One region of the Phreatobacter oligotrophus genome, then DNA from elsewhere that is predicted to be linked to it. Evidence: predicted binding sites of a transcription regulator. Region 1 holds the regulator's gene; the other holds the start of a gene.
What was found. Region 1 encodes PhoB, which activates phosphate uptake and scavenging genes when phosphate is short. Its sites were predicted from a motif close to TGTCATNNANCTGTCAT; they were not measured.

Region 1 (15,284 bases):
CACGGCGAGCGAGGAGAGCGTGTCGAGCCTCTTCGACTGAGGCTCTAGCGCAGCGCCTTCAGCCTGGCCTCGACCTTGTCGAGGAAGGCCCGTCGCTCGGCATCTCCCGCCGTGTCCATCTGGTGCAGCGCCAGCCAAAGGGTCCGGCAGCGCGGATTGACGAGCGGGCGCAGCCCCCGCAGCAGCGTCCGGCGGCCGGGCTCGGCCATGACGAGCCGCCACCACCACCAGGGCGAGCCCAGCGTCGAGACCGCGCCGATGAAGCGGATCTGCGTCAGCACGCGGCCGATGGGCTTGCCCCCCGAGGGCATGGTGAAGGTGGCATGCGGCACCCAGACGCGGTCGAGCCAGCCCTTGAGCATGGCGGGGAGGCCATACCACCAGGTCGGATAGACGAAGAGCAGGCCCTCGGCCCACCGCAGGGCGTCGAGATGGGCGGCGACGGGGGCCTCGTTGAGCCCTTGCGTGTGATAGTCCCGCCGCTCCTGCGCATCCATGACGGGGTTGAAACCCTCGCCGTGGAGGTCGATGAGCCGGGTTTCGTGGCCCGCGGCGGCAAGCGCCGCAAGCGCGCGGTCGCGCACCGCGGCGGTGAAGCTCTCGGGACAGGGATGGCAATAGACGACGAGCATGCGCATGGCGGCACCACGGTCAGAATCGCTGTGGCGACAGGGTGCACGAGCGGCGCGGGGATGCTAGACGGCGGGCCATGGCTCCTCCCCTTCTTCAGCTCCAGGACATCGCCCTCACCTTCGGTGGCACGCCCTTGCTCACCGCCGCCGCGCTGTCGGTGGAGGCCGGCGACCGGCTGGCGCTGGTCGGCCGCAACGGTTCGGGCAAGTCGACGCTGCTGAAGATCGCCGCGGGCCTGGTGGAGGCTGATTCCGGCAGCCGCTTCGCCCAGCCGACGGCGACGATCCGTTACCTCCTTCAGGAGCCGGACCTCTCGGCATATCCGACCACCCTCGCCTACGTGGAGAGCGGCCTCGGGCCGGGCGATGACCCATATCGCGCCCGGATGCTGCTGGAGGAACTGGGGCTGACCGGCGAGGAAGGCACCGCCTCGCTTTCCGGGGGCGAGGCGAAGCGCGCGGCGCTCGCCCATGCCATCGCGCCGGAGCCGGACGTGCTCATCCTCGACGAGCCGACCAACCACCTCGACCTGCCGGCCATCGAATGGCTGGAAAAGACGCTGAAGCGCCTGCCCTCGGCCATCGTCATGATCAGCCATGACCGGCGGTTCCTGGAAAACCTGTCGCGCACCACCGTCTGGCTCGACCGCGGCGTCACGCGGCGGCTCGAGAAGGGCTTTGCCCATTTCGAGGCCTGGCGCGACGAGGTGCTGGAGCAGGAGGAGAAGGAGCAGCACAAGCTCGACCGGCAGATCGCCCGCGAGGAGCACTGGCTGCGCTATGGCGTCTCGGCGCGGCGCAAGCGCAATGTCCGCCGCCTCGCCAACCTGCACACCCTGCGCAAGGATTTCCGCGAACACCGCAAGGCCGTCGGCACCGTGTCGATTTCGGTGAGCGATGCCGACCTGTCGGGCAAGCGCGTCGTCGAGGCGCGCGGCATCTCCAAGCATTTCGGCGACGGCGCGATTGTCGACAACCTCACCATCCGCATCCTGCGGGGCGACCGGCTCGGCATTGTCGGGGCGAATGGCGCGGGCAAGACCACGCTGGTCAAGATGCTGACCGGTGTGCTGCCCCCCGATTCAGGGTCGATCGAGCTCGGCACCAACCTCGCCATGGCCAATCTCGACCAGAAGCGCGACGAACTCGACCCGGCCATGCCGCTCGCCGAGGCGCTGACGCGCGGGCGCGGCGACTACGTGACGATCAATGGCGAGAACCGCCACGTCGTCGGCTACATGAAGGACTTCCTCTTCGCTCCCGAACAGAAGGGCACGCCGCTGGGTGTCCTGTCCGGCGGCGAGCGCGGCCGGCTGATGCTGGCGCGGGCGCTGGCAAGCCCGGCGAACCTGCTGGTCCTCGACGAGCCGACCAACGACCTCGACCTCGAGACCCTCGATCTCCTGCAGGAGATGCTGACGGATTTCCCCGGCACGGTGATCCTCGTCTCCCATGACCGCGACTTCCTCGACCGCGTCTGCACCTCGGTGCTGGTGAGCGAAGGCGCGGGACGCTGGATCGAATATGCCGGCGGCTATTCGGACATGGTGATGCAGCGCGGGGCGGGCGTCTCGGCCCGCACGGTGGAGAAGCCGAAGGCCGAGAGCGCCGCCGCTCCCGCGCCACGCACCGAGAAGCCGGCGGACCAGCAGCGCCGGAAGCTGTCCTTCAAGGACAAGCACGACCTCGACACCCTGCCCGCCCGGATGGAGGCGCTGCAGCGCGACATCACCAAGCTGCAGGCGATCCTCGCCGATCCCGGCCTCTATGCCCGCGACCGCGCCGCCTTCGACAAGGCGAGCGCCGCAATGACCAAGGCGCAGGGCGACTTGTCGGCGGCCGAGGACCGCTGGCTGGAGCTGGAGATCCTCAAGGAGAGCCTCGAGGCCTGACCGCCTCAGGCGGCGCCGCCGGCGAAGCGCTCGTTGAAGGAATAGCCCGAGCCGCGCACGGTGCGGATCGGATCCGCCTCCCGGCCGCGCTTCACCGCCTTGCGCAACCGGCCGATATGGACGTCGACCGTGCGCTCGTCGATGTAGACGTCGCGGCCCCAGACGCCGTCCAGCAGCTGCTCGCGGGTATAAACCCGGCCCGGCGACTGCATGAGGAATTCCAGCAGGCGGAACTCGGTGGGCCCAAGATTGATCTCACGGCCGGCGCGGTGGACGCGGCGCGTCTCGCGGTCGAGCTCGATGTCGCCGGACTTGAGGACGCTGGAGAGATGCTCGGGCTTGGCCCGGCGCAGCAGGGCGCGGATGCGGGCGAGCAGCTCGGGAACCGAGAAGGGCTTCACCACATAGTCGTCGGCGCCGGTGGCGAGCCCGCGCACGCGCTCGCCCTCCTCGCCGCGCGCGGTGAGCATGATGACCGGCAGGCGCTCCGTCTCCGGACGCACGCGGATGCGGCGGCAGAGCTCGATGCCCGAGAGGCCCGGCAGCATCCAGTCGAGCAGGACGAGATCCGGCACCGCCTCGCGCAACCGCACTTCGGCCTCATCGCCGCGCCCGACCACCTCGACCTGATAGCCTTCAGCCTCGAGGTTGTAGCGCAGGAGGACGGTGATCGGCTCTTCGTCTTCGACCACCATGATGCGTGCGGTCATCGCTCGCTCCGTTTCGTCGCAGGCCGTGCCCGTGCGGGGCTCACGCCACCGGAACCATGCTGATCGTGTCGAGCTTCGGGCGCTCGTCGACCAGGGCCACGCCATTGACCATGTAGTGGATGGTCTCGGCGATGTTGGTGGCGTGGTCGCCGATCCGCTCCAGGTTCTTGGCGCAGAACAGGAGGTGGGTGCAGGGACCGATGTTGCGGGGATCCTCGAGCATGTAGGTGAGCAGCTCGCGGAACAGGGAATTGTAGAGGGCGTCGATGTCGCCGTCGGCGCCCCAGACCTCGAGGGCGGCCGCGACGTCGCGCTGGGCATAGGCGTCGAGCACCTGCTTCACCCGCTCCATGGCGAGGCGGGCCATGGCGTCGAAGCCGCCGGTGACCTTCGGAAGCGACTGCGTGCCGTTCATGGCGAGAACGCGCTTGGCATTGCTCTTGGCGAGGTCGGCGATGCGCTCGAGGTCGGCCGCGATGCGCAGGGCGCCGACGATCTCGCGCAGGTCGATGGCCATGGGCTGGCGCTTGGCGATGATGAGGATGCCGACCTCCTCGATCTCGCGCTGCAGCGCATCGACCTGGCCATCGGCGGCGCGCACCTGCTGGGCGAGCGCGTGGTCGTTGCGCATGAGCGCATCGATCGACCCGACGATCTGCTTCTCGGCGAGCCCGCCCATCTCCGCGACGCGCTGGGCCAGGCCCTTGAGCTCATTCTCGTAGGCGCTGACGGTGTGTTCGGTCATGGCAGGCTCCAACAGCTGGCGGCCGGGTCGGTCCACGGCGACCGCGGGCCTCTTCTAGGCCCCTCCCGTGACGCATCAATGACACTTGTTACGCCGCGATTTCAATATGTTGACAGATTTACGACGAGCCGCCCTCAAACAGGGGCTGCGCCATCCGGCGGCGTGGCGGCGGCCGCCGTTTCATCGCTGGCGAGCTCCAGCCGGACCGTGAAGGCCGCTCCCTCCCCGGGCGTGCTGGCGATGGAGAGCTTGCCGCGGTGGCGGTTGACGATGTGCTTGACCAGAGCGAGGCCGAGGCCGGTCCCGCCCTTGTCGCGGCTCGATGCGACATCGACACGGTAGAAGCGCTCGGTGAGGCGCGGCAGGTGCTCGGCGGGAATGCCGGGACCGAAATCGCGAACGGTCACCACGGCCTCGGTCGGCCGGCCATCCCGTCCCTCGGCATCGAGCGAGACGACCACGCGGCCGCCGGCCCCGCCATATTTCACCGCGTTCTGGACAAGGTTCTCGAAGAGGCGGAACAGTTCGTCGGCATCGCCGCGCACCCGGAGGGCCGCCTCGGCGGCCGCGATCTCGATGGTGACGCCCTGGTCGGCCGCGCCCTGGACGAGGGTGTCGCGGAGCTGCGCGATGAGGCTGACGAGATCAACGATCTCGGTCGGCCGCACATGCTCGTTCAGCTCCACCCGCGACAGCGACAGGAGGTCGTCGATGAGGCGCGACATGCGCCGCGCCTGGGTCAGCATGATGTCGAGGAAGCGGTCGCGGGCCGCGGGGTCGTTGCGCGCGGGTCCCTGGATCGTCTCGATGAAGCCGAGAACCGACGCGAGGGGCGTGCGCAATTCGTGGCTGGCATTGGCGACGAAGTCGGCGCGCAGCCGCTCCAGCCGCCGCTCCTCGGTGAGGTCGCGCAGCACCATGAGGATGTAATCGGGGCGCACGCCGTCGCGGGCCTCGGAGGTGATGGCCACTGGCACCGCGTCGACCCCGAACCAGCGCGCCACCGGAACGCGCTCCTGATAGTCGATGACCTGCGGCGTGTTGGCGGCGAGCGCCCTGCGCACCACGTCGACGACCTCCGGTGCGCGCAGGAAGAGCATCAGCGGCTCGCCCCGGCGCAGGCCCGGCAGCAGGCGGGTGGCCGCGGCATTGTGGGTGCGGACGACGAGCTTGGGGTCGAGCAGCACCGCGGGGACCGGCATGGCGGCCATCAGGCCCTCCACCGTCAGATCTGTGAGGCGGGCGGCGCGGCGGGCGAGCAGCGTCTCCTCCAGCGGCGCACGACCCTTCGGCCGCAGGCGCACCACGAAGCCGGCGAGGACGACGGTCAGGCCGGCGCCGAGCGCGAAGGGCCAGGACAATCCGGCGCCGAAGATCAGCGTCGCCGCCAGGGTGAGCGCGCATGCATAGAGGAACCAGCGTCCGGCCCAGCCCTCGCGCCAGTTCCTGTCGATCTCCTCGGTCATGCGCTGGTCCTTTGCCGACCCTTGCGGCCTGCCATGGCGGCGAGACGGGAGGATGACGGCATGTCAGTCGCGCCGGAAGGCGACGCTGGCGACCCAGCCGGTGACAAGCGCCAGCATGGCGGCGGCAAGCCCGTAGAACAGGCCCTGATCCCGCGCGGCATTGGCGACGAAGGCCTCGAAGCCGGTCTTGGCCACTTCGAAATTGGTGCTCTCGCGGGCGAGGATGACGCCGCCGGAGATGAGATAGATATCCACGTCGAAGGTGCCAACCGGGGTGTTCGGCACGATCGGGATGTTGGCGCGGAACAGATTCGGCGTGAGGAAGGTCACGCCGGTGGGGTTCTCGACATAGAGGCCCTTGGCGCGGTTGATGCGCAGGAAAGCCTCGCGGAAGGCCGGCGTCATGTTGGGGTTGGTGCCGAGCCGCGGCGTGATCGCGGTGATGGCGTCGATGCCGATCTGCTGACGGGCCCTGAGGTCGAGATCGGCGAGATCGGATGCCGGCTTGTTGCCGAGCAGCGCATAGAAGCTCGGCACATCGACGAACTCGCGGCCGTCGGTGTTCATCCAGATGCCGAAGACCCTGGACTTCTGCCGGGTCACGACGCGGGCCTTTGGCCCGCGGACCACCACGGCAAGGTCATAGCCGCCGGCGCGCGAAATCGTCTGCGCGTCGCGCTCGATGGCGCCGAACAGCACGATCTGGGAGCCGACGAAATTGGAGGTGATCTGCAGCCGGTGGGTCGAGAGCGAGGTGATCATCGTCTCGGCGCGAGCCGTCCCGGCGGCCAGCAGCAGCACCAGCAGGGCGGCCAGCCGGCTCATGTGCGGCCAACCCATTCGATGACGGTGTTGGAGAAGGGATCGTCCGGCTGCACCACGAGGTCGATGAGGAAGCGGACGCCGACAGCCAGCACGACGAGGCCGAGGAGGAGGCGCAGTTCCTCGCCCTTCATGGCGAGCGAGGTGCGGGCGCCGAACTGCGCGCCGATGACCCCGCCGATCATCAGCAGCAGGGCAAGAACCACATCCACCGAGGCATTGGTGATCGCGTGGAAGACCACCGCCATGAGCATGGTCGCGAGGGTCTGCAGGCTCGAGGTGCCGATGACGACGGTGGTGGAGACGCGCAGCAGGTAGATGAGCGCCGGCACCAGCAGGAAGCCGCCGCCAATGCCCATCATCGAGCCGAGAAAGCCGATGCCAAGGCCGATGGCGATGACGGGAATGGCCGAGACGGTGATGCGCGAGCGCGGGAAATGCATGACGAAAGGCAGCGACGAGGCGATGCGGCGGTCGCGCGCCGGCGGCAGCTTCGGCGGCTCGCCGGACCGGGCGCGCCGGATGGCACGGCCGCTCTCGATGACCATGAGCAGGCCGATGCCGCCGAGCAGGGTCACGTAGGAGAGCGCGATGAACAGGTCGAGCTGGCCTTCCCGACGCAAGAGCGAGAAGACGAGGACGCCGGCCGCGGTGCCGACCATGCTGCCGGAGAGCAAGACCCCCACCAGCTTGGCGTCCACCGCGTTCTTGCGCCAGTAGCTGAGCGTGCCGGAGAGCGAGGAGGCGGCGATCTGGCCGGAGACCGAGGCGACGGCCACGGCCGGCGGGATGCCGATGAAGATGAGGAGCGGTGTCAGAAGGAAGCCGCCGCCCACCCCGAACATGCCGGAGATGAAACCGATCGCCAGCCCCATGCCCAGGATGAGGAGCATGTTGACGGGCAGTTCGGCGATGGGAAGGTAAAGCTGCACGACAATCCCCGATCCGGGTGTGCAGCCATCGAAGGCCGGAAAAAGGCGGCGGCGTCAAGGCCGAACCGCGTCGCGGCACGGCCTTGCGGCGCAGGGCTAGTATGAGCGCGGCATGCCGAGCACGTGTTCGCCGACATAGGCGAGGATGAGGTTCGTCGAGATGGGCGCCACCTGGTAGAGCCGCGTCTCGCGGAACTTGCGCTCGACGTCATAGTCGGCGGCAAATCCGAAACCGCCATGGGTCTGGATGCAGGCGTTGGCGGCCTCGAAGGAGGCGTCAGCCGCCAGCAGCTTGGCCATGTTGGCCTCGGCGCCGAACTCCTCGCCGGCATCGCAGAGCGCGGCGGCGTTGAAGCGCATGAGATCGGCGGCGCGGATGTTCACATAGGCCCGGGCGATGGGGAACTGCACGCCCTGGTTCTGCGCGATGGGCCGGTCGAAGACGATTCGCTCGCTGCCGTACTTCTTCGCCCGGTCGATGAACCAGTAGCCGTCGCCGATGCATTCGGCGGCGATCAGCGTGCGCTCGGCATTGAGGCCGGAGAGGATGGTCTTGAAGCCCCTGCCCTCCTCGCCGATCAGGTTCTCGGCAGGGATTTCCAGGTCGTCGAAGAAGACCTCGTTGGTCTCGTGGTTGACCATGTTGCGGATGGGGCGGACCGTCATGCCCTTGCCGATCGCCTCGCGCAGGTCGACGAGGAAGACCGAGAGACCATCGGACTTCTTGCGCACCTGGTCGAGCGGGGTGGTGCGGGCGAGCAGCACCATGAGGTCGGAATGCTGGACGCGGCTGGTCCAGACCTTCTGGCCGTTGACGACATAGCGGTCGCCCTTGCGCACCGCTGTGGTCTTCAGCTTGGTCGTGTCCGTGCCGGTTGTCGGCTCGGTCACCGCCATGGTCTGGAGGCGCAGCTCCCCCGCCGCGATCTTGGGCAGGTAGCGCGCCTTCTGCTCATCCGAGCCGCCGCGCAGGATCGTGCCCATATTGTACATCTGGCCATGGACGGCGCCGGAATTGCCCCCCGACCGGTTGATCTCCTCCATGATGATGGAGGCTTCCGTCAGCCCGAGGCCCGAGCCGCCATATTCGGTGGGGATGAGGGCGGCGAGCCAGCCGGCCTTGGTCAGCTCCTCGGTGAAGGCTTCGGGATAGCCGCGTTCCTCGTCGATCCTGCGCCAATAGGCGTCGTCGTAGCGGCCGCAGAGGTCGCGCACGGCCTCGCGCAGGTCGGCATGATCGTCGGGTCCGGGGAAGGTCAGGGGCATGGTCGTGTCTCCGCGCCGGGTTTATCGGGCGGGAGCGCGCGCTTGGAAACCCCGCCGCATGGATGGCTGCGGCGCGAAGCTTGCTAGGGTTTTGCCGGCGGCTCTTTTCTTTGACCGGTCGCGCAGCACCCGTTACCCATCGGTTCCATGGCCATTCTCGCGAAGCTCCATCACGTCACGCGTTATCTCTATGACCGGCCGGTCACCCTCGGCCCCCAGGTCATCCGCCTCCGCCCGGCGCCTCACAGCCGCACGGCGGTGCCGAGCTACTCGCTCAAGGTGGTGCCCGAGCAGCATTTCGTGAACTGGCAGCAGGACCCGCACGGCAACTGGCTCGCCCGCTTCGTCTTCCCCGAGAAGACCACGGAATTCTCGGTGACGGTGGACCTCGTCGCCGACATGGCGGTGGTCAATCCCTTCGACTTCTTCATCGAGGCCTATGCCGAGACCTTCCCCTTCACCTATGCGCCGAACCTCGCCGAGGAGCTCGCGCCCTATCTGGTGACCGAGCCGACCGAGGAGCATTTCGAGCGCTATCTCGCCGCCATTCCGCGCGAGCCCATGCAGACGGTGAATTTCCTCGTCGCGCTGAACCAGCGGCTGCAGGAGGAGATCCGCTACGTCATCCGCATGGAGCCGGGCGTGCAGACCCCGGACGAAACGCTGGAGCGCGCCTCGGGCTCCTGCCGCGATTCGGCCTGGCTGCTGGTCCAGCTCGCCCGCCGCCTCGGCCTCGCCGCCCGCTTCGTCTCCGGCTACCTCATCCAGCTGAAGCCGGACCTCCAGGCCCTCGACGGCCCCGCCGGCACCGACAAGGACTTCACCGACCTCCACGCCTGGACGGAGATCTATGTGCCGGGCGCCGGCTGGATCGGCCTCGACCCGACATCGGGCCTGCTCTGCGGCGAGGGACACATCCCGCTCGCCGCGACGCCGCATTACCGCTCGGCCGCGCCGATCTCCGGTGCGGTGGACCCGGCCGAGGTGAGCTTTGCCTTCGACATGCGCGTCGACCGCGTCGACGAGCGGCCGCGCGTGACCGCGCCCTTCTCGGATGATGCCTGGGAGCGGCTCGACGCGCTTGGCGCGGCCGTCGATGCCGATCTCGTGGCCAATGACGTGCGCCTCACCATGGGCGGCGAGCCGACCTTCATCTCCATCGACGATTACGAGGGCGAGGAATGGAATTCCGGCGCCGTCGGGCCGATGAAGCGCGACCGCGCCGACGTGCTCATCCGCCGCCTGCGCGAGGCCTTCGCCCCCGGAGGCTTCCTGCATTACGGCCAGGGCAAGTGGTATCCGGGCGAGAGCCTGCCGCGCTGGACCTTCGCGCTCTACTGGCGCCGCGACGGCAAGCCGATCTGGCGCGACGAGAGCCTCATCGCCAAGGAGACCGGCACCGAGCCTGCGACCATCGACGGCGCGGCGGCCCTCGTCTCCGGCATCGCCGACAAGCTCGGCCTCGACAGCGACTCCGCCATCCCCGCCTGGGAGGACCCGGCGCACTGGGTGCTGAAGGAGGCGGAACTGCCGGTCAATGTCGACCCGCTGGATTCAAAGCTCGAGGATGCCGAGGCCCGGGCCCGCATCGCGCGGGTCTTCGAGCGCGGCCTGACCGAGCCCTCCGGCTACGTGCTGCCGGTCCAGCGCTGGAACGCCGCCGCCTCGCGCTCCAGCTGGATGACCGAGAAGTGGAAGCTGAAGCGGGAACGGCTATTTCTCGTGCCCGGCGACAGCCCCGTCGGCTATCGCCTGCCGCTGGCTTCTCTGCCCTATGTTCCGCCGGCCGCCTACCCCTATGTGGTCAGCGCCGATCCGGGTGCTGTGCCGTCCGACCTCCCCGACCCCCAGGAGATCGAGGGCCGCATCGTCCAGCGCATTTCCGGGGAGCGCGAGCGCGAGGCCGACCGGGCCCAGCAGGTGGAGCAGGTGCTGACCGAGGGCAATTCGGTGCGCACGGCGCTGGCCGTCGAGCCGCGGGACGGCAAGCTCTGCGTGTTCATGCCGCCGACGGAACGGCTGGAGGATTATTTGGAGCTGCTCGTTGCCACCGAGGCGACCGCCAAGGAGCTCGGCCTCACCGTCCATGTCGAGGGCTATCCGCCGCCGACCGATCCCCGCCTCAACGTCATCAAGGTGACCCCGGATCCCGGCGTCATCGAGGTCAATGTGCAGCCCGCCGCCTCGTGGCGCGACTGCGTCCACATCACCCGCACGCTCTACGAGGAGGCGCGGCAGTCCCGGCTCGGCACCGAGAAGTTCATGCTCGACGGCCGCCACACCGGCACGGGCGGCGGCAACCATGTGGTGGTGGGCGGCGCGACGCCAGCCGATTCACCCTTCCTGCGCCGGCCGGACCTCCTCAAGAGCCTCGTGCTCTACTGGCAGCGGCACCCGTCGCTGTCCTACCTCTTCTCCGGCATGTTCATCGGCCCGACGAGCCAGGCACCGCGCGTCGACGAGGCTCGCCATGACGGGCTTTACGAGCTGGAGATCGCCATGGGCATGGTGCCGAAGCCCGGCGAGGGCGAGGCGCCAGCGCCCTGGCTGGTCGACCGGCTGTTCCGCAACCTGCTGGTCGATTCCACCGGCAACACCCACCGCACCGAGCTGTGCATCGACAAGCTGTTCTCGCCCGACAGCCCCTCGGGCCGCCTCGGGCTCGTGGAGTTCCGCGGCTTCGAGATGCCGCCGGATGCCCGGATGAGCCTTGCCCAGCAGCTTCTCATCCGCGCCCTCATCGCCTGGTTCTGGAAGGAACCGCAGGACGGGCCGCTGGTGCGCTGGGGTACGGCGCTGCACGACCGCTTCATGCTGCCGCATTTCGTCTGGGAGGATTTCCTCGGCGTGCTCGGCGACCTCGGGCGCGCCGGCTATGCCTTCGATCCCGCCTGGTTCGAGGCGCAGTTCGAGTTCCGCTTTCCCCTCGCCGGCCAGGTCGATCATGCGGGCGTCCGCATGGAGATCCGCCAGGCGCTGGAGCCCTGGCACGTCCTCGGCGAGGAAGGCGCGATCGGCGGCACGGTGCGCTACGTCGACTCCTCGGTCGAGCGCCTGCAGGTGCGTCTGCTCGGCCTGCAGCCCGAGCGCCACACGGTGGCGTGCAACGGCCGGCCCGTGCCGCTCACCCCGACCGGCCGGACCGGCGAGTTCGTCGGCGGGGTGCGGTTCAAGGCCTGGCAGCCGCCATCGGGCCTGCATCCGACCATCCCGGTCCACGCGCCACTCACCTTCGACATCGTCGACACCTGGAGCCGGCGGTCGATGGGCGGCTGCGTCTATCACGTCGCCCATCCCGGCGGGCGCAACTACGACACCTTCCCGGTCAACGCCTACGAGGCCGAGGCGCGGCGGCGCGCCCGCTTCCAGGACCACGGCCATACGCCCGGCCTCGTCGACCCGCCGCGCTCGGAGCGCTCCGGCGAGTTCCCGGCTACCCTCGACCTTCGCCGTCCTCCGGTGCATTGAGGCCGCATGACCGTCAGGGGCCACCGCACGACCGATTCCCGCGCCGAACGCATCCTGGCGATGCTGGCGCGCTATCAGCCCGTGTCCGGCGTCTATGACGAGATGCTCGATGCGGACGGTGAACCGCGGGAGCACTGGAAGCCGATCCTCGCGACACTGGCCGATCTCGGCCCGCGGGAGCTGGAGCGCCGCTTCGCCGGGGCCGACCGCTACATGCGGGAATCCGGCGTCTTCTACCGGGTCTATGACGACCCGCAGAACAGCGAGCGCACCTGGCCGCTGGCCCATATGCCGCTGGTCATCGCCCCGGATGAGTGGAAGGCGCTGAGCGCAGGCCTCGCCGAGCGCGCCGAACTGCTGGACATGGTGCTGAAGGACCTGTTCGGACCGGCCGAACTGGTGCGCGACGGGCTCCTGCCGGGTGCGACGCTGGCGGGATCGCCGGATTTCCTGCGCCCGCTCGTCGGCATCCCGCCGCGGGGCGGCTCGCACCTGCTCTACTATGCCGTCGATGTGGGGCGCGGCCCGGACGGCCGCTGGTGGGTGCTCGGCGACCGGGCCCAGGCGCCGTCCGGCGCGGGCTATGCCCTGCAGAACCGCCTCGCCATGTCGCGGGCCCTGCCCGAGATCCATCGCACCCTGCCGGTCGAACGCCTGGCCGGCTTCTTCCAGGCCTTGCGCTCGGAGTTTTCCTCGCACGCCCAGGCGACGGATTCGCGCGTCGCGGTGCTGACCCCCGGTCCGCTCAACGAGACCTATTTCGAGCACGCCTTCCTGGCGCGCTATCTCGGCTTCCTGCTGGCCGAGGGCGCCGACCTCACGGTGCGCGACGACAGCCTCTATGTCCGCACCGTCTCGGGCCTCAAGAAGCTGGAAATGGTCTGGCGGCGCCTGGACGCCGATTTCGCCGATCCGCTCGAGCTCAACCCGCGCTCGCAGCTCGGCGTTGCCGGTCTCGTCCATGCCGTCCGCTCAGGCACCGTGACGCTGGCCAATGCGCTGGGCTCGGGCGTCGTCGAGGCCCGATCGCTCCTTGCCTTCCTGCCCTCGATTGCCCGCGCGCGCCTCGGCCGCGACCTCGCCATCCCCCATGTCGCGACCTGGTGGTGCGGCCAGCCGCTGGAGCGCGGCGCGGTCATCGCCGATCTCGATTCCTTCGTCATCGCCCCGGCCTTCACCCAGACCATTGCGGGCCTCTTGCCCGAAGGCGCGGTGCTCGCCTCCGACCTCGACGCCGAGCGCAAGCTGAGGCTCGCCGAAGAAATCCGCATCCGTGGCTCCGACTTCGTCGCCCAGGAGGCGGTGAAGCTTTCGACCATGCCGGTCTGGAGCGATGGCTATCTGGAGCCCCGCCCCTTCATCCTCCGCCTGTTCCTGGCCAAGGTGAACGGCCGCTGGGAGGTCATGCCCGGCGGCTTCTGCCGCATCAGCGACCGGGTCGATGCGCGCGCCGTGACCATGCAGGCCGGCGGCCGTTCCTCCGATGTCTGCGTGCTCAGCGACGGGCCCGTCGAGGAGACGACGCTGCTGCCGACGCCGGACAAGATCGAGCTGCGGCGCGCCACGGCCTCGCTGCCCAGCCGGGCGGCGGACAATCTCTTCTGGCTCGCCCGCTACATGGAGCGCGCCGAGGGCACGCTGCGCCTGATCCGCGTCCTCGGCGACCAGGTCGGCGGCGGCGAACCGATGAGCGCCGACGTCGTGCGCCGGATCATCGAACTCCTCATGTCCTGGGAGGCGCTGCCGCGGGAGCCGACGGTGGCGGATCCGCAGGCCGTTGCCGCCGTCGTCCTGCATGGCCATGCGCCCGGCGGGCTGCTGGCGCTGTCACGGGCCGCCCTCAATGCCGCCTCCGTCATTCGCGACCGGTTCTCGCCCGACGCCTGGAAGACCATCGGCGACATGGTGCGGCTGGCGGAAAGCGGGGCCAAGCCCGAGGGCACCGCGCTCGACCGGGTCGAGGCGGGGCTGCGGCTGGCAGCCGTCTTCTCCGGCCTGTCGCAGGAGAACATGAGCCAGCTCATGGGCTGGCACTTCATGACCATCGGCAAGCGCATCGAGCGGGCGCTCGCCACCTGCCGCTTCGCCCGCACCTTCGCCGATGGCCGCGCCGGAACCGGCGGTTTCGACCTGATGCTGGCGCTCGCCGACAGCCAGATCACCTATCGCCGCCGCTACGTGATGATTGCGGCGCGGGCGCCGGTGCTCGACCTGGTCATGCTCGACCCGAACAATCCGCGCTCCGTCGCCTTCCAGGTGGAGCGCATCGCCGACCATCTCGGCCATCTGCCGAACCACCTGAACGATGGCCGGCTCAACGTGCCGGAGAAGCTGATCGCCCGCGCCCGCGTCGACCTGCAGACGGCCGACGCCCATACGCTGGACGTGAAGCAGATCGTCGCGATCGAGCAGCGGCTGATGGCCGTGTCCGACGAGATCTCGGAGCACTATTTCACCCATCGCGACGGGGCCCTGCCGCGCGGCGCCGGGGATCTGTTCTGATGCTCTACGACGTGCGCCAGGTCACCGACTATCGCTATGCGCGCTCCGTGGTCTTCGCCCAGCACGTGCTGCGCATCCTGCCCGTGGACCGCCCGGGCCAGCGCGTCGTCGGGGTGGATGTGACGATCTCGCCGTCGCCCGCCAAGCGGCGCGACGACATCGACTTCTTCGGCAACCGCCGCATCTTTCTCGATCTCGACCGGCCGCACCGCGAACTCGTCATCGACATGCGGGCCCGCGTCCAGGTGACGGGACAGGGCCGCCCCCTGCCCGGCATGGACCCGCCCTGGGAGCGGGTGCGCGAGACCGCCTTCGCCAGTGCCGACATGTCGGCCACCTCCCCCGTCCACGCGCTTTTTCCCTCGACATACGTGCCGCGCGACCCGGCCATCCGCGCCTATGCCAGCGCCTCCTTCCCGCCGGGGCGGCCGATCCTCGAGGCCGCCTTCGACCTCGCCAAGCGCATCCAGGCCGACTTCACCTATGCGCCGGGGGCGACCGACGCCTCGACGCCGGCGGCCAAGGCCTTCGCCATGCGCAAGGGCGTCTGCCAGGACTTTACCCATGTGATGATCTCGGGCCTGCGCGGCCTCGGCCTGCCGGCGGCCTATGTCTCGGGCTTCCTGCGCACCATCCCGCCGAAGGGCCAGCCGCGACTTGAGGGCGCTGACGCCACCCATGCCTGGGTGTCGGTCTGGTGCGGACCGGAGCTCGGCTGGTGGGGGCTCGATCCCACCAACGGCCTCATCGTCGGCGAGGACCACATCGTGCTGGCCATCGGCCGTGACTTCGTCGACGTGGCGCCGAATGGCGGCGTCGTCATCGCCGCTGGCGAGCAGGAGATTGGCG
Region 2 (15,284 bases), on a different contig from region 1:
GGTGACGCGGGCGCCGGCGCTGGCGAGCTGGGCGGTCTTGCCGCCCGGGGCGGCGCAGAGGTCGGCGACGGCGAGGCCGGTGACGTCGCCGAGCAGCCGTGCGGGCAGGGCGGCGGCGGCGTCCTGCACCCACCAGGCGCCGTCCTCGAAGCCGCCGAGGTCGGGCACCGCGCCGTCAGGCAGCAGGCGCACGGACCCTGTCGGCAGCAGGGAGCCGCCGAGGCGCTGCGCCCAGCCGGCCGGGTCCGCCTTGACGGTCAGGTCCAGCGGTGGCTCGTGGATGACGGCTGCGGCCATGGCGCGGGTCGTCGCCTCGCCATAGGCCGCGATCCACCGCTCGCGCAGCCAGGGCGCGAGATCGTCCAGCGGGTCGAGGCTGGCGAGGTCGGCCTCGCGGTCGCGGGCAAGGCCACGCAGCACGGCATTGGTGAGCCCGGCGAAGCCCTGCGTCTTCTTGTTGGCCTCGACCATGCGCACCGCCGTGTCGACGGCGGCATAGTCGGGCACGTCGAGGAAGAGGATCTGGCAGGCCGCGGTGCGCAGCACGGTCTCTAGCCGCGGAAGGCCCTCGGGCAGGCCCTTCGCGAGGCGCTCTGCAAGCAGGCGATCGATGGAGCCGAGGCGGCGCAGAGTCGTCGCGGCGATCTTGCGGGCGAGCGCGCGGTCGAGGGGCGAGAGATCCGTCGGCTCCTCCAGCGCCTCGTCGAGCGGGCGGCGGCGCAGCAGCACCGCCTCGACGAGGTCGCAAGCGCGCCGCCGTGCGGGCAGGCCGGGCGGGGGCGGCGGCGGGGCCTTGGGCTTGCGGGCCGGGAAGAACGGGCGCTTGCCGCCTTGGAACTTGCTCATGCCGCCCGTTTAGGCGCGGATGCCCATCCGCGGCAAGCGTTCTAGCTCCTCTGGCCTCAGCCCCAGGGGCCGCGGGCCTGGCGCGAGCCCCAGGCGGCGGCTTGCGGCGGCAGGTAGCCGACGCCCCAGGCCTGGGCGAGCTGCTGCAGCGCGGAGATGCGGTTGCCGGTGTCCGGATGGGTGGAGAACAGATTGTCCATCCGCTCGCCGGACAGCGGGTTGATGATGAACATGTGCGCGGTCTGCGGATTGTGCTCCGCGGTGTTGTTCACCGTCATGGCGTGGCCGCCGGCGATCTTGGCGAGCGCCGAGGCGAGCCACATCGGGTTGCCGCAGATCTCGGCGCCAAGCTTGTCCGCCTCATATTCGCGCGAGCGGGAGATCGCCATCTGCACGATGGAGGCGGCCAGCGGTGCGAGGATCATCATGGCGATGGTGCCGATGATGCCGAAGCCGTTGCGGTTGTCGTTGCTGCTGCCCGAGAAGGCCGCGAAATTGGCGAGCATGGAGACCGCACCGGCGAGCGTCGCGGTGATGGTCATGGTCAGCGTGTCGCGGTTGCGGATATGGGCGAGCTCGTGGGCGACGACGCCCGCCACCTCCTCGCGCGTGAGCATGTTGAGGAGGCCCGTGTTCACGGCGACCGCGGCATTCTCGGGATTGCGGCCGGTGGCGAAGGCGTTGGGCTGGTCCTCGTGGATGATGAACAGCCGCGGCATGGGCATGCCGGCGCGCTGGGTCATCTCCCAGGTCATCTGCCAGAGGTCCGGGGCGCTGTGCTGGTCGACCTCCTGCGCGCCATACATGTTGAGCACGGCGCGATCGGAGCCCCAGTAGCTCCAGAAATTCATGGCGCAGGCCACCGCCAGCGCGATCAGCATGCCGGCCTGGCCGCCGATGAGGAAGCCGACGCCCATGAAGAGCGCGGTCATGGCGGCGAGGAGGATGGCGGTCTTCATGTAGTTCATCGACACCCCTCCTGCGGGTTCGGCCCCTAGATTGGATGGGACAGGGACGCAAACAAGGGTCCGCCCTGTCGCAGGCGCGCGGCGGCGGTCCGGTCGCTTGCGTACGAACGAGTTGATCTGGTAATCGGCTTGGTCGCCCCCCGCATGCCGGAGATCCCGCATGACCTACGTGGTCACCGAGAACTGCATCAAGTGCAAGTACACGGACTGTGTGGAGGTCTGTCCGGTCGACTGCTTCTATGAGGGTGAGAACTTTCTCGTGATCCACCCGGACGAATGCATCGACTGCGGCGTCTGCGAGCCGGAATGCCCGGCCGAGGCGATCAAGCCGGACACCGAGCCGGGGCTGGAGAAGTGGCTGGCGATCAACGCCGATTTCGCCGTGAAATGGCCGAACATCACGCAGAAGCGCGACGCCCTGGCCGATGCCAAGGAATGGGACGGCAAGCCCGGCAAGGAGAGCCTCCTGTCGCCCGAGCCGGGCTCCGGCGACTGAGCCTGCGGCGGTAACCAAACCCGGCGATTGCGGACCTCGCCGGGGCGGGGCGCAGCACAGTCTTGTCGCCAAGCCTTTGAATTCGGCGAAAATTGTGGTACGGTAGGGCCACAGTCGATCAGAAAAGCGGTCCCACCGGTGCGCTCCCCTCGTGCGGAGCGTTATTTTTCGGAAAAATCCGACAAATCGTCGCGATGGAGCCCTGCACAGGCCGCCAATCGCGCCGCGGAAGATCGTTTTCGCTCATCGCCTGACGTCAGGGACCTGTCGGGCGATCCGGCTCAGTCCCTTTCGCGCGAAACGCCACGGCGCCGCGGTGCGGCCGTGGACCCGCAGGAACCTTGTTTCCATCGCGGGCATCACCAGCGGCCGGCCACGGCCGACGAGGAGTAAGGCGCAGTATGACCGTGAAGAAGAACGCGCAGACCCGTCAGGGCTTCAAGACGAACGAATACATCGTCTATCCGTCCCACGGCGTCGGGCAGATCGTCTCCATCGAGGAGCAGGACATTGCCGGCTTCAAGCTCGAGCTGTTCGTCATCACCTTCGAAAAGGACAAGATGACGCTCCGGGTGCCCACCGCCAAGATCGCCCAGGTCGGAATGCGCAAGCTGGCCGAGCCCGATGTCATGGCCAAGGCCATGGACGTCCTCAAGGGCCGCGCCCGCGTCAAGCGCACCATGTGGTCGCGCCGCGCCCAGGAATACGAAGCGAAGATCAATTCCGGCGACCTGATCGCCATTTCCGAGGTCGTCCGTGACCTGTTCCGGTCGGATGCCCAGCCCGAGCAGTCCTACTCCGAGCGCCAGCTCTACGAGCAGGCCCTCGACCGCATGGCCCGCGAACTCGCGGCCGTCGAGCGCGTCGGTGAGGCCGAGGCCGTGAAGATGATCGAGGCGCAGCTCGCCAAGGGTCCGCGCCGCGGCCCGGCCAAGGCCGAGACCGAGGCGGACGACGCCGACGAGAGCGACGAGCCCGAGGTCGAGGCGGCCTGATCCCGCCGCCGACATCACCAGAACCATCGCAAGAGCCCGGCCCGTGCCGGGCTCTTGTCGTTTCAGGCTCCGGCACAGCCGGGCAGCAACTTTGGGTCACAACAGCTGTGGAGCCGTTGATCCGCAGGGGAAGCACCTGCGTAAACCACGACGAGAGCAAAGACCGCCTGCGCATCCGCGCCCAGGGGACACATCATGGCTCAGGCACCCGGCATCGGTCGCATCCTCGCCAAGGCGGCGATGAACGCCCCTTTCCTCGCGCGCGAGGAAGAACATGACCTCGCCGTGCGCTGGAAAGACGGCGCCGACGAAGCGGCGCTGCACCGGCTCGCCCAGTCGCACATGCGGCTGGTCATCGCCATCGCCGCCCGGTTCCGCAATTACGGCCTGCCGATGCAGGACCTGATCCAGGAAGGCCATGTCGGCCTGCTGGAGGCTGCGGCCCGCTTCGAGCCCTCCCGCGAGGTCCGCTTCTCCACCTATGCGACCTGGTGGATCCGCGCCTCGATCCAGGACTACATCCTGCGCAACTGGTCGATCGTGCGCGGCGGCACCTCGTCGGCCCAGAAGGCGCTGTTCTTCAACCTGCGGCGCCTCAGGGCCCAGCTGTCCCAGACCATGGGCTCGGGCGTCGGCTCGGCCGCCATCCACCAGCACATCGCCCAGGCGGTCGGTGTCTCGGTCGCTGACGTCGCCGTCATGGACGCCCGGCTCTCCGCCAACGACATGTCGCTCAACGCCCCGAGCTTCGAGGGTGATGGCCAGAACAGCAGCGAGCGGCTCGATCACTTGCCCGATGCGGCGCCCCCGCCGGACGAGGTGGTGGGCGAGGCCATCGACAGCGACCGCCGCGTGCGTTGGCTGCGCGACGTGCTGCACGTGCTCTCGCAGCGCGAACTCGACATCATCCGGGCGCGGCGGCTGGACGAGGACCAGGCGACGCTGGAGTCGCTCGGCGCCCGGCTCGGCATTTCCAAGGAGCGGGTGCGGCAGATCGAGAGCCGCGCCATCGAGAAGCTGCGCAAGGCGCTGGTGGATCGTCACCCCGACGCCACCGCCCTGGTCTGACGCGTCAGTCCTCCAGCGGCCGGGCCTCTTCCGGCAGCATGATCGGAATGCCCTCGCGGATCGGATAGACGAGGCGGGCGGCGCGCGAGACCAGCTCGTTCGCCGCAGCGTCATATTCCAGGGGGCCCTTGGTGACGGGGCAGACCAGGACTTCGAGCAGGCGCGGATCAACCGTGCCAGGCCGGGTCTGCGGCACGGCGGTCTTGGTCTCGGGCGTCGGCTCGGTCATGAAGCAATCCTCGTCGCGGGCGGCCTCTCTCTAGCGCGGCCATGATCGCCGCGCCAGACGCGCCCGGTTCAGTTGAGGCTCTGCGTCTCGCTCGCGGGCTTGTCCTTGGCGAGCGCCATCTCGGTGACGGCGACCAACAGGGCGGCGCGGGTCTTGAGGTCGGGGGCCTCCAGCAGCGCCTGCTTCTCCTTGATGCCCCAGGGGGACATCATGCAGAGCGCATTGACCAGCGTCTCGGTCGGGGCGGTGCGGATCCCCTCCCAGTCGGCCTCGAGGCTGTTGACGTCGAGGAACTCCTTGAGGGTCTTGAGGAGGCCGTCGCGGTCGACCTCGCCCTCGCCGGCCCGCGCCTCGAAATCACCGGCGAAGGGCTCGAAATCGACCCGGCACTGGCGATAGGCGGTGGTGGCGGGGAGTTCCTCCACGACGCGGAAGCGGGCGATCCCCGACAGGCTCAGCATGTAGCGGCCATCGCCGGTCTCGGCGAGCTGGGTGATGCGGCCGACGCAGCCGACGCCCGCCAGCGACGGGCGCTTGGCGTTCTCGTCCGCGGGCACGGGCTGCACCATGCCGATCAGGCGACGCCCCGACAGGAAGGCATCGTCGATCATGGCGAGGTAGCGCGGCTCGAAAATGTTGAGCGGGAGCTGCCCGCGCGGCAGCAGCAGGGCGCCCGGGAGCGGGAAGACGGGGATCACGTCCGGCAGGTCTGCCGGGCCCCGGTAGGTCACGTTGGTGGCCATGGCAGTGCTCCGTGGCGACACGACAGGGTCATCCCCGTCATCTAGGGGGCCGGACGCGCTCCGCCAGTCCCCCCGCCGCGCCAAATCAGCGCGCCGTGCCGTGATACTCCGGATTGGGCCGCATGTCCGTCGCCGAAGCCATGCGGTTGGACATGTTGTAGAAGGAGGCCGTCGCGGCGATGTCCCAGATGTCCTTCTCCGAGAACCCGGCCTTGCGCAGGGCCTCGCGGTCGGGCTCGTCGATGGTCCAGGGCGCTTCCGTCAGCTTGACGGCGAAGTCGAGCATGGCGCGCTGGCGGGCATCGAGCTTCGCCGCCCGGTAGTTCATCACCATGAGCTCGCCGAGTTCCGGGTCGCCGGAGAGCTGGCGCACCGCGGCGCCATGGGCGGTGAGGCAGTAGAAGCAGCGGTTCACCGACGACACGGCGACCGCAATCATCTCGCGCTCCAGCTTGCTGAGCCCCGAGGGGGCCAGCATGAGGTCGTTGTACATGGCCGAGAAGGCCTTGAGCTTGGCGAGATCGTGCGTGTAGGCGAGCAGCACGTTGGGCACGAAGCCGATCTTCTCGACGCATTTGCGGAAATAGGCCTCGGTCTCGGCGTCGAGGGGGGCCGGCGCGAGGTCCAGCGCGATGATGGGCTCCGCCTTCGGTGCCGGGCGCGGCTTCTCGGCGCTCTTGATCGGCTCGGGCTTTGCCACCTTGGCGGGCGCGGTCCTGGCCGGGGTGGCCTTGCCGGCCGCGGCCTTGCCGATCCCTGCCTTGGTGACCGGCTTGCCCTTGCTAGTCTTCGCCGAGCCCTTCGCAGCCATCGCCCATCTCCCGAAAATGGCGGTGCCATGGTCCCGCCAAAGCTTCGTCATCACCGCGTCTTGAGGACCTAGCATGGCGTCCGGAACCGACGAAATGGGCTTTACGGCCGAGTCCGGGCGTGATCATCCTGCCTTCGCGGGAACAAAAATCACGAATCCGCCCTCTGGGAGACGAGCATGACCAATCGGGCCGAGGATGCGCGGGGGGCCGCGGCCATCATCGAGCAGGCGGGCATCATCCTGCGGGGCACGGCGCCAGGCGTTCCACCCGATTACGCGGCCGACCTGTTTGGCCGCAGCGATGCCGAGGACCTCGTCGCCTACGAGTCCCGCGACATTGCCAGCCTCGCCGCCGAGAGCTTCTCGCATTTCTCCCGCCGCACCCCGGGCGGCTCGACCATCCGCATCGCCGATCCCGAGCCGACCTCGGCCGCCTCGCGCCTTGCCGCCGTCACGGTGGTCGAGGTGGCCAACGAGAACATGCCGTTCCTCGTCGATTCCGTCCTAGGCGTTCTGGCGGAACAGGGCTTCCAGGTCCGCCTCGTCGCCCATCCCATCCTCACCGTCGACCGCGAGCCCGACGGCGCGCTGTCAGCCTATCGCGGCCTCGAGCCGGGCGAGGACCATGCGGCCCGCGAGAGCCTCATCCACATTCATGTCGACCGGATCGGCGACGAGGCGCGGCGGACCGCGCTGGAAACCGAATTGCAGGCGACTCTCGCCGACGTGCGGATCTGCGTGGCCGACTGGAAGCCGATGCAGCAGCGCGTCCGCGCCATCATCGAGGACCTCAAGGAAAACCCGGTCCTGCCGGTCACGGAGATGGCGGAGGGCATCCAGTTCCTCGAATGGCTGGTCGCCAACAACTTCACCCTGCTGGGCGTGCGCGACTACAGCTTCGTCGGCGGCGTCGCCGACGGGCAGCTCGAGCCTGATTTCGTCTCCGGCCTCGGCATCCTGCGCGACGACACGGTGCGGATCCTCAAGCGCGGCACCGAGCTGGTGGTGATGACGCCGGAGCTGCGCGAGTTCCTGATGCAGCCGGTCCCGCTCATCATCACCAAGGCCAATGTGAAGTCCCGCGTCCACCGCCGGATCCACATGGACTATGTCGGCGTGAAGCGCTTCGACCGGCAGGGGCAGCTGGTGGGCGAGGCGCGCATCGTCGGCCTCTTCACCTCCACCGCCTATACCCGCTCGACCAAGACCATCCCCTATCTGCGCCGCAAGGTGGACCGGGTGCTGACCCGCGCCGGCTTCGATCCCGACGGCCATTCCGGCAAGGCGCTGGTCAACGTGCTGGAGAGCTATCCGCGCGACGAGCTGTTCCAGATCGACGACGAGACGCTGTTCCACCACGCCATGGCGGTGATGCAGCTCGAAGACCGGCCGCGGGTACGCGTGCTGCCGCGCGAGGATCGCTTCCACCGCTTCGTCTCGGTCATGGTCTATGTGCCGCGCGACCGCTTCGACACGACCGTACGCCTCGCCATCGGCAACCATCTGGCCCAGGTCTATGACGGCCGGGTCTCCGCCTTCTATCCCTTCTTCCCCGATGGTCCGCTGACCCGCGTCCACTTCATCATCGGCCGCAACGAGGGCGAGACGCCGCGCGTCGACCGCGTGGCGCTGGAGACGGCGGTCTCGCGCATCGTGCGGACCTGGAGCGACGGGCTGGGCGAGGCCATCGCCCTCATCCATGGCCCGGCCAAGGCCGGCGATCTCATCGCCCGCTACCGCGAGGCTTTCTCCGCCGCCTATCGCGAGGCGGTCACGCCGGAAGCCGCCATCGGCGACATCCGCATCCTCGAAAGCCTGTCGGACCAGCGCGCCCTCGCCATCGACTTCTACCGCCCGGAGGGTGGCGAGCGCACCGAGGCCGGCCTCAAGGTCTTCTCGCGCGGCCGCCCGATCCCCCTGTCGGAGCGCGTGCCGATCCTCGAGGCCATGGGCTTCGCGGTGGTGGACGAGCGCACCTACGAGATCGCCGCCGGTGGCGCCGGCGCGGCGCCGGTCTGGCTGCACGACATGGCGCTGGCGCGCCCCGGCGGCCAGGCCATCGACCTGGAGGCGCTCGACGAGAAGCTCGAGGCCGCACTGATGGCGGTGATGCGGGGCGATGCCGAAAGCGACGGCTTCAACGCCCTGACGCTGGAGGCGGGCCTTGCCTGGCGCGATGTGGCGGTCATCCGCACGCTCGCCCGCGTGCTCCGGCAGATCCGCGCGCCCTTCAGCCAGGACTATCTCTGGGCGACGCTGCGCAAGCACGCGACCATCGCCAAGGGCGTGGTGCTGATGTTCCACCTGCGCTTCGACCCGCGCCTTGGCCTCAGCGCCGCCGAGCGCGACGCCAAGCTGACCGACCTCCTCGGCCGTTTCGAGGAGAGCCTCGCCCAAGTCAGCTCGCTCGATGAGGACCGTATCCTCAGGGCCTTCATCAACCTCATCCAGGCGGCGGTGCGCACCAATTTCTACCAGCTCGGTGCGGACGGGCAGGTGCGCCCGACCATCGCGGTGAAGTTCGAGTCGAAGAAGATCGACAACCTGCCGGCGCCGCGGCCGCTCTACGAGATCTTCGTCTATTCGCCCCGCGTCGAGGGCGTGCACATGCGCTTCGGCAAGGTCGCCCGCGGTGGCCTGCGCTGGTCCGACCGGCCGCAGGATTTCCGCACCGAGGTGCTCGGCCTCGTCAAGGCGCAGCAGGTGAAGAACGCCGTCATCGTGCCGGTGGGCGCCAAGGGCGGCTTCGTGCCGAAGAAGCTGCCGCCGCCCTCCCAGCGCGATGCCTGGCTCGCGGAGGGCACGGAGGCCTACCGGATCTTCGTCCGCTCGCTGCTGCAGCTCACCGACAACATCGACGGCGCCGCCATCGTGCCGCCGGCGGATACGGTGCGCCATGACGGCGATGATCCCTATCTCGTCGTCGCCGCCGACAAGGGCACGGCGACCTTCTCCGACACCGCCAATGCGCTCTCCATCGAGAAGGGCCACTGGCTGGGCGATGCCTTCGCCTCCGGCGGCAGCCAGGGCTACGACCACAAGAAGATGGGCATCACCGCCCGCGGTGCCTGGGAGGCGGTGAAGCGCCACTTCCGCGAGATGGGCACCGATATCGGCACGACGCCCTTCACCGTTGTCGGTGTCGGCGACATGTCCGGCGACGTCTTCGGCAATGGCATGCTGCTGGAGAAGACCATCAAGCTGGTCGCCGCCTTCGACCATCGCGACATCTTCCTCGATCCCTCGCCGGATCCCGCGGCCGCCTTTGCCGAGCGCCAGCGTCTCTTCGACCTGCCGCGCTCGTCCTGGGCGGACTACGACAAGAGCCTGATCTCCGCCGGCGGCGGCGTCTTCCCGCGCTCGGCCAAGTCCATCAGGCTCTCGCCGGAAGTGCAGGCCGCCATCGACCTCCACAAGGGCGAGGCAACGCCGCAGGAGGTGATGAACGCCATCCTGAAGGCGCCGGTCGACCTCCTGTGGTTCGGCGGCATCGGCACCTATGTCCGCGCCTCCTCGGAGACGGATGAACAGGCCGGCGACCGCGCCAACGATCCGATCCGCATCACTGGCGCGGACATCCGGGCCAAGGTGGTAGGCGAGGGCGCCAATCTCGGCATGACCCAGAAGGGCCGCATCGAGGCGGGTCGCCGCGGCGTTCGCCTCAACACCGACGCCATCGACAACTCGGCCGGCGTCAACACCTCGGACGTCGAGGTGAACATCAAGATCGCGCTGACGACGCCCGAGCGCGACGGCCGCCTGTCGCAGGAGGCGCGCAACACCCTGCTCGCCGAGATGACCGATGATGTCGGCCGCCTCGTGCTGCGCAACAACTACCTGCAGACGCTGGCGCTCTCGCTCGCCCAGCGCCGCGGGCTCGACGATCTCGGCTTCCAGCAGCGGCTGATGCAGACGCTGGAGGCTCAGGGCAAGCTTGACCGGGCCGTCGAGTACCTGCCCGACGAGATGGAGCTCGCCGAGCGCCGCCGCCGCGGCGAGCCGCTGACACGGCCGGAACTGGCCGTGCTGCTCGCCTATGCGAAGCTCGACCTCTACGACGACCTGCTCGCCTCCTCGGTGCCGGACGACCCGTATCTCGCCCGCGAACTCGTGCGCTACTTCCCGCGGCCGGTCCAGGAGCGCTTCCCCGACGCGATCGAGAGCCATCGCCTCCGGCGCGAGATCATCGCCACCGGCCTCTCCAACTCGATGATCAACCGCGGCGGGCCGGCTTTCGTCACCCGCCTCATCGACCAGACCGGCGCGGATGTCGCCACCATCGCCTCGGCCTTCGCGGCCGTGCGCGATGCCTATGGCATGACGGCGCTGAACACCGAGCTGGACGGCCTCGACAACCGCATCCCCGGCAGCCTGCAACTCGAGCTCTATGCGGCGATCCAGGACCTGTTGATCGATCGCGTCATCTGGTTCATCCGCAATGTCGACCTCACCCATGGCCTTGCCGATGTCGTGGCGCATTACCGCGCCGGCATCGAGGCTGTGGCCGCGAGCCTCGACACCGCCTTGCCGGGCGATGCCGCGACGGTCCGCAACGCCCGGACCGAGGAGCTGCGCGCCGCCGGCGTGCCCGATCCGCTAGCCGGCGTTCTCGCGAGCCTCGACCAGCTCGCGGCGGCCCCGGACATCGTGGCGGTCGCCGACCAGACCGGTCGCGGCGTTGCGGAGGTCGCGGCGACCACCTTCGCCGCCTCGGCCCTGTTCCGCCTCGACCAGATGAAGGCGGCGGCGCGGGCCATCACCGTCACCGACTATTTCGACCGCCTCGCCCTCGACCGGGCGCTCGATTCCATCGCCGATGCCGAGCGGCGGATCGCGGCCGACATGGTGGCGGGCGGCGCCTCGGGCACCGCCGCGGTGGAGGCCTGGATGGGGGTCCATGGCGGCCGGGCCGAGCGCATCCGCACGGCGGTGTCCGACATTGCCGGCTCCGGCCTCACCGTGTCGAAGGCGACGGTGGCGGCCAGCCTCCTCGGTGATCTCGTCCGCGGATGAGGCGGCGCCTTCTCCTCGTCCTCGCCTGGCTGCTGGCCATTGCTCCGGCCATCGCGCAGGAGGCGCGGCCGGAGGGAGGCGAGGGCGCGCGCCACCGCGAGCAGGTCTGGCGCATCCCGCATGTCTCCGACGAGGGCCGTGTCCTGGCGGCCATCCTGTTCCGTCCGCCCGGCGAGACGCCGCGCCCGCTCGTGGTCATGGCCCATCACACCTCCGCCGAGGCACAGCGCAACGGCGAGCCCTCCCATGGCGTCTATCCGCAGGCGGTGTCGTGGTTCGTCGAACGCGGCTATGCGGTCGCTGTGGTCCACCGCCGGGGCTACGGCCTGACCGGCGGCGAGCGGGCGGAGCGCTTCGCCTGCCGGCGGCCGAACCATGCCGGGGTCGCGCGGGCCGATGCAGCCGACCTTGCGACGGCCATCGATGCGCTGACGCGCCTTGCCTTCATCCGTCCCACGGGGGTGGTGGCGGTCGGCCAGTCGACCGGGGGCTGGGCGGTGACGGGCCTTGCCGCCGAGAACCATCCGGCGGTCGCGGCGGTGATCAATTTCGGTGGCGGGCGCCGCGGCCGGTCCGGCGAGACAGGCGAGACCTGTGCGCTCGAGGAGCTGGTCCGCGACATCGTGCCCCTTGGACGGCGTGCCCGCACGCCGGCGCTCTGGATCTACACGGAGAACGACCAGACCTTCGGCCCGGCGCTGGTGCGCAGGCTGGCCGACGCCTATCGGGCCGGTGGCGCGCCGCTGGAGTTCCGCATGCTGCCGGCCTTCGGATCGGATGGCCACGCGCTGCTGCCGAGTTCGGCCGGCGTGCCCGTCTGGGCTCCGGTGGTGGAGCCCTTCATCCTGCGGTTTCGCTGAGGGTCAGGCGGTCTTGTCGACGAGCAGCCCGGTGCCTGGAGCCGGTGCAGCCTGGACGGCGGAGGCGAGCAGGTCGACCACGGCCTGCTCGGCCTGGTTCTGCTGCTTCACCATCACGGCCTGAAGGCCCATGCGGGTCTCGGCGGCCTGCATGGCCACCATGGTCCCGGCGATCGCGTCGGTCGACATCGAGCTCTCCTAGCCGTCGGCAGAATGACCCCGGAGGGTTAAGGAAAGGCTGAGACGCGGCCATGCGCCCGCATAAGGCGGTGGCAGCGCACGCTGCCCTTGCGTAATCTTTGTATCAGGCTGTTTCGATTCGCTGTCCCTGGATGCCGCCCTTCCTGTCCCGCTTTCCTCTGCTGCTCGGCGCCGACGTCTGCGAGGCGCGGCAGAAGCAGGAATTGATGGACGAGTTCTTCGACCATCGCCCGTTCCTGGTCGCCTCCATCGTCATGGCGATTGTGATCGTGCAGGTCTGCCTGTCGGGGCAGACCCCGACGGCCCTGATGGCCGCAGGCCTGCTCGCCTGTGCCCTCCTGGTCAGGATCGGGACCGCCGAGGCCTACCGGCGTTACGGACGCGGCGGGGATGAGCGGCGGTGGCTCCGCATCTTCGCTGCCATGTGCGTGGCCATCGCCATGCTCTGGGGGAGCACCGGCGCGGTGCTCTACAATGCCGCCGACGCCAACATGCGGCTGGCCGTCCTCGCCATCGGCTGCGTGCTGATCCAGGCGGTGACGCTCCGGACCTACATGGCGCCGGGGCCGACTCTCGCCCAGGTCCTCATCCTCATCGCCTTCCACCTGCCGGTGTTCGTGGCGGACGGGCTGACGGTCCTGGTCCCGATCTGCCTGCTCTATGGCGGGTTCCAGGCCTATTGCATCCTCCAGCTCGGGCAGGTGAGGCTCCGGCAGATGCATGCCGAGCGCGATGCGCTGCGTCTCCTCGACGAGTTGCAGCGCACCAACGTGGAGCTGACCCGGGCCAATCTGCGGCTCGCCCAGTCCGCCCTCAGTGACCCGCTCACCGGCATCGGCAATCGCCGTCGCTTCGAGGAGGCGCTTGGGGCGCTGGCGGCCGCCGCCGGGCGCGACGGATCGGCCCTGTCGCTGCTCATGATCGACGTCGACGGGTTCAAGCGCTTCAACGACGCCCACGGCCACGTGGCGGGTGACGAGGCGCTGCGCCTGGTGGCCGGCGTGCTGGAGACCACCGCCGGCCGGCAGGGGCACGTGGTCGCGCGCTATGGCGGTGAGGAATTCGTGGTGCTCATGGCCCGCAGCGGCCTCGACGAGGCCGTGGCGCTGGCGGAGGCCATCCGCGCCGCCGTCGGTGTCCCGGGAACCATGCCGCTGACCGTCAGCATCGGTGCGGCCACCAGCGCGCCGTCGGATCCGCCGGCTGTCCTGGTGGAGCGGGCTGACGCCGCGCTCTACGCGGCAAAGCGGGCCGGCCGCGACCGCGTCGTGGCGGCCGATGCCGATGCGGACAAGGCGCTGCGCCGCGCCTGACCGTCAGCGGGCCGGGATCATCAACGGGTCGGAACGGGGCGCTCGCCGCGATAGTCGTAGAAACCGCGCTGCGATTTGCGGCCGAGCCAGCCGGCCTCGACATATTTCACCAGCAGCGGGCAGGGGCGATACTTGGAGTCGGCGAGGCCTTCGTAGAGCACCTGCATGACCGACAGGCAGGTGTCGAGGCCGATGAAGTCGGCGAGCTGCAGCGGGCCCATCGGGTGGTTGGCGCCCAGCCGCATGGCGGTGTCGATGGCCTCGACCGAGCCGACGCCCTCATAGAGCGTATAGATCGCCTCGTTGATCATCGGCAGCAGGATGCGGTTGACGATGAAGGCCGGGAAGTCCTCGGCCACGGCCACCGTCTTGCCGAGCTTGGTGCAGAGCGTGCGGGCGGCCTCGAAGGTCTCGTCCTCGGTCGCGATGCCGCGGATCAGCTCGACGAGCTGCATGACCGGCACCGGATTCATGAAATGGATGCCGATGAAGCGCTCGGGCCGGTCCGTCGTCGAGGCGAGGCGGGTGATGGAGATCGACGAGGTGTTGGTCGCCAGGATCGCATCCGGCTTCACCACCGGGCAGACCGACTGGAAGATCTTGACCTTGACCTGCTCGTTCTCGGTGGCGGCCTCGATGACAAGGTCGCAATCGCCGAGATGGGCCAGCTGCGGCGCCGCCTCGATGCGCATCAGCGCCTTCTGCCGCTCCTCCTCGCTGATGAGGTTCTTCGACAGTTGACGGCTCATATTGCCGTTGATGGTGGCCAGGCCCGACTTGATGCGGTCTTCGGAGATGTCGTGCAGGGCCACGTCGATGCCGGCGAGAGCCGCCACATGCGCGATGCCGTTGCCCATCTGCCCGGCGCCGATCACGCCGATCTTGCGAATGTCCATGGTTCCACCCGGTGCACGGCCCGGGCTCTGAGCCGGGCGGCGGTGCGATCTAAACGAACTGGCGGACATCTCTACGACGGTCTCGCCGCCGACGCCATCCCGATTGCCGGGAGGCGGCCCGCCGGGCGGCGATCGCCCATGCGCATCGCCAGACGGCAAGGGCGGGGATTGCTCCCCGCCCGCCGCGATCAGCCTTACTTGCCGAGCTCTTTCTCGAGCTCGGGGAGCAGCGTGAAGAGGTCACCCACCAGGCCATAGTCGGCGACCTGGAAGATCGGCGCCTCCTCGTCCTTGTTGATGGCGACGATGACCTTGGAGTCCTTCATGCCGGCGAGGTGCTGGATGGCGCCCGAGATGCCCACGGCGATGTAGAGCTCGGGGGCGACGACCTTGCCGGTCTGGCCGACCTGCCAGTCGTTCGGCGCGTAGCCGGCATCCACCGCGGCGCGCGAGGCGCCCATGGCGGCGCCGAGCTTGTCGGCGACGGGCTCGATGACCTTGGCGAAGGCCTCCTTGGAGCCGAGCGCGCGGCCGCCGGAGATGATGATCTTCGCCGCGCCGAGCTCGGGACGGTCGGACTTGACGATCTCCTCGCCGACGAAGGTCGAGACGCCCGGATCGGCCACGGCGGCAACCGCCTCGACCGGGGCCGAGCCGCCCGTGCCCGCCGCCTGGAAGGAGGCGGTGCGGACGGTGATGACCTTCTTGGCGTCGGTCGACTGCACGGTCTGCAGCGCGTTGCCGGCATAGATCGGCCGCTCGAACGTGTCGGGCGCGAGCACCTTGGTGATGTCGGAGATCTGCATCACGTCGAGCAGGGCCGCGACGCGCGGCATGACGTTCTT

Region 2: a site for PhoB is predicted at 6,202-6,218, ahead of C8P69_RS07880 (NAD-glutamate dehydrogenase). Genes of this name have one in related genera too.

The regions. Positions count from the first base shown of each region.
Region 1 covers NZ_PZZL01000001.1:714,520-729,803, reverse strand. Annotated here, with positions in the region: gene C8P69_RS03655 (ribose-phosphate pyrophosphokinase) at 1-40, shown strand, start outside; gene C8P69_RS03650 (NAD(P)H-dependent oxidoreductase) at 45-638, opposite strand; gene C8P69_RS03645 (ABC-F family ATP-binding cassette domain-containing protein) at 710-2,524, shown strand; gene phoB (phosphate regulon transcriptional regulator PhoB) at 2,530-3,234, opposite strand; gene phoU (phosphate signaling complex protein PhoU) at 3,275-3,979, opposite strand; gene C8P69_RS03630 (ATP-binding protein) at 4,114-5,445, opposite strand; gene C8P69_RS03625 (TIGR02186 family protein) at 5,509-6,270, opposite strand; gene C8P69_RS03620 (sulfite exporter TauE/SafE family protein) at 6,267-7,199, opposite strand; gene C8P69_RS03615 (acyl-CoA dehydrogenase family protein) at 7,296-8,465, opposite strand; gene C8P69_RS03610 (transglutaminase family protein) at 8,613-11,933, shown strand; gene C8P69_RS03605 (circularly permuted type 2 ATP-grasp protein) at 11,940-14,435, shown strand; gene C8P69_RS03600 (transglutaminase family protein) at 14,435-15,284, shown strand, end outside.
Region 2 covers NZ_PZZL01000003.1:139,064-154,347, reverse strand. Annotated here, with positions in the region: gene C8P69_RS07920 (RsmB/NOP family class I SAM-dependent RNA methyltransferase) at 1-846, opposite strand, end outside; gene htpX (zinc metalloprotease HtpX) at 903-1,814, opposite strand; gene fdxA (ferredoxin FdxA) at 1,975-2,310, shown strand; gene C8P69_RS07905 (CarD family transcriptional regulator) at 2,712-3,305, shown strand; gene C8P69_RS07900 (RNA polymerase factor sigma-32) at 3,501-4,373, shown strand; gene C8P69_RS07895 (Trm112 family protein) at 4,378-4,602, opposite strand; gene C8P69_RS07890 (LON peptidase substrate-binding domain-containing protein) at 4,671-5,345, opposite strand; gene C8P69_RS07885 (peroxidase-related enzyme) at 5,431-6,045, opposite strand; gene C8P69_RS07880 (NAD-glutamate dehydrogenase) at 6,334-11,169, shown strand; gene C8P69_RS07875 (alpha/beta hydrolase family protein) at 11,166-12,029, shown strand; gene C8P69_RS07870 (hypothetical protein) at 12,033-12,218, opposite strand; gene C8P69_RS07865 (GGDEF domain-containing protein) at 12,362-13,543, shown strand; gene C8P69_RS07860 (3-hydroxybutyryl-CoA dehydrogenase) at 13,564-14,439, opposite strand; gene C8P69_RS07855 (electron transfer flavoprotein subunit alpha/FixB family protein) at 14,634-15,284, opposite strand, start outside.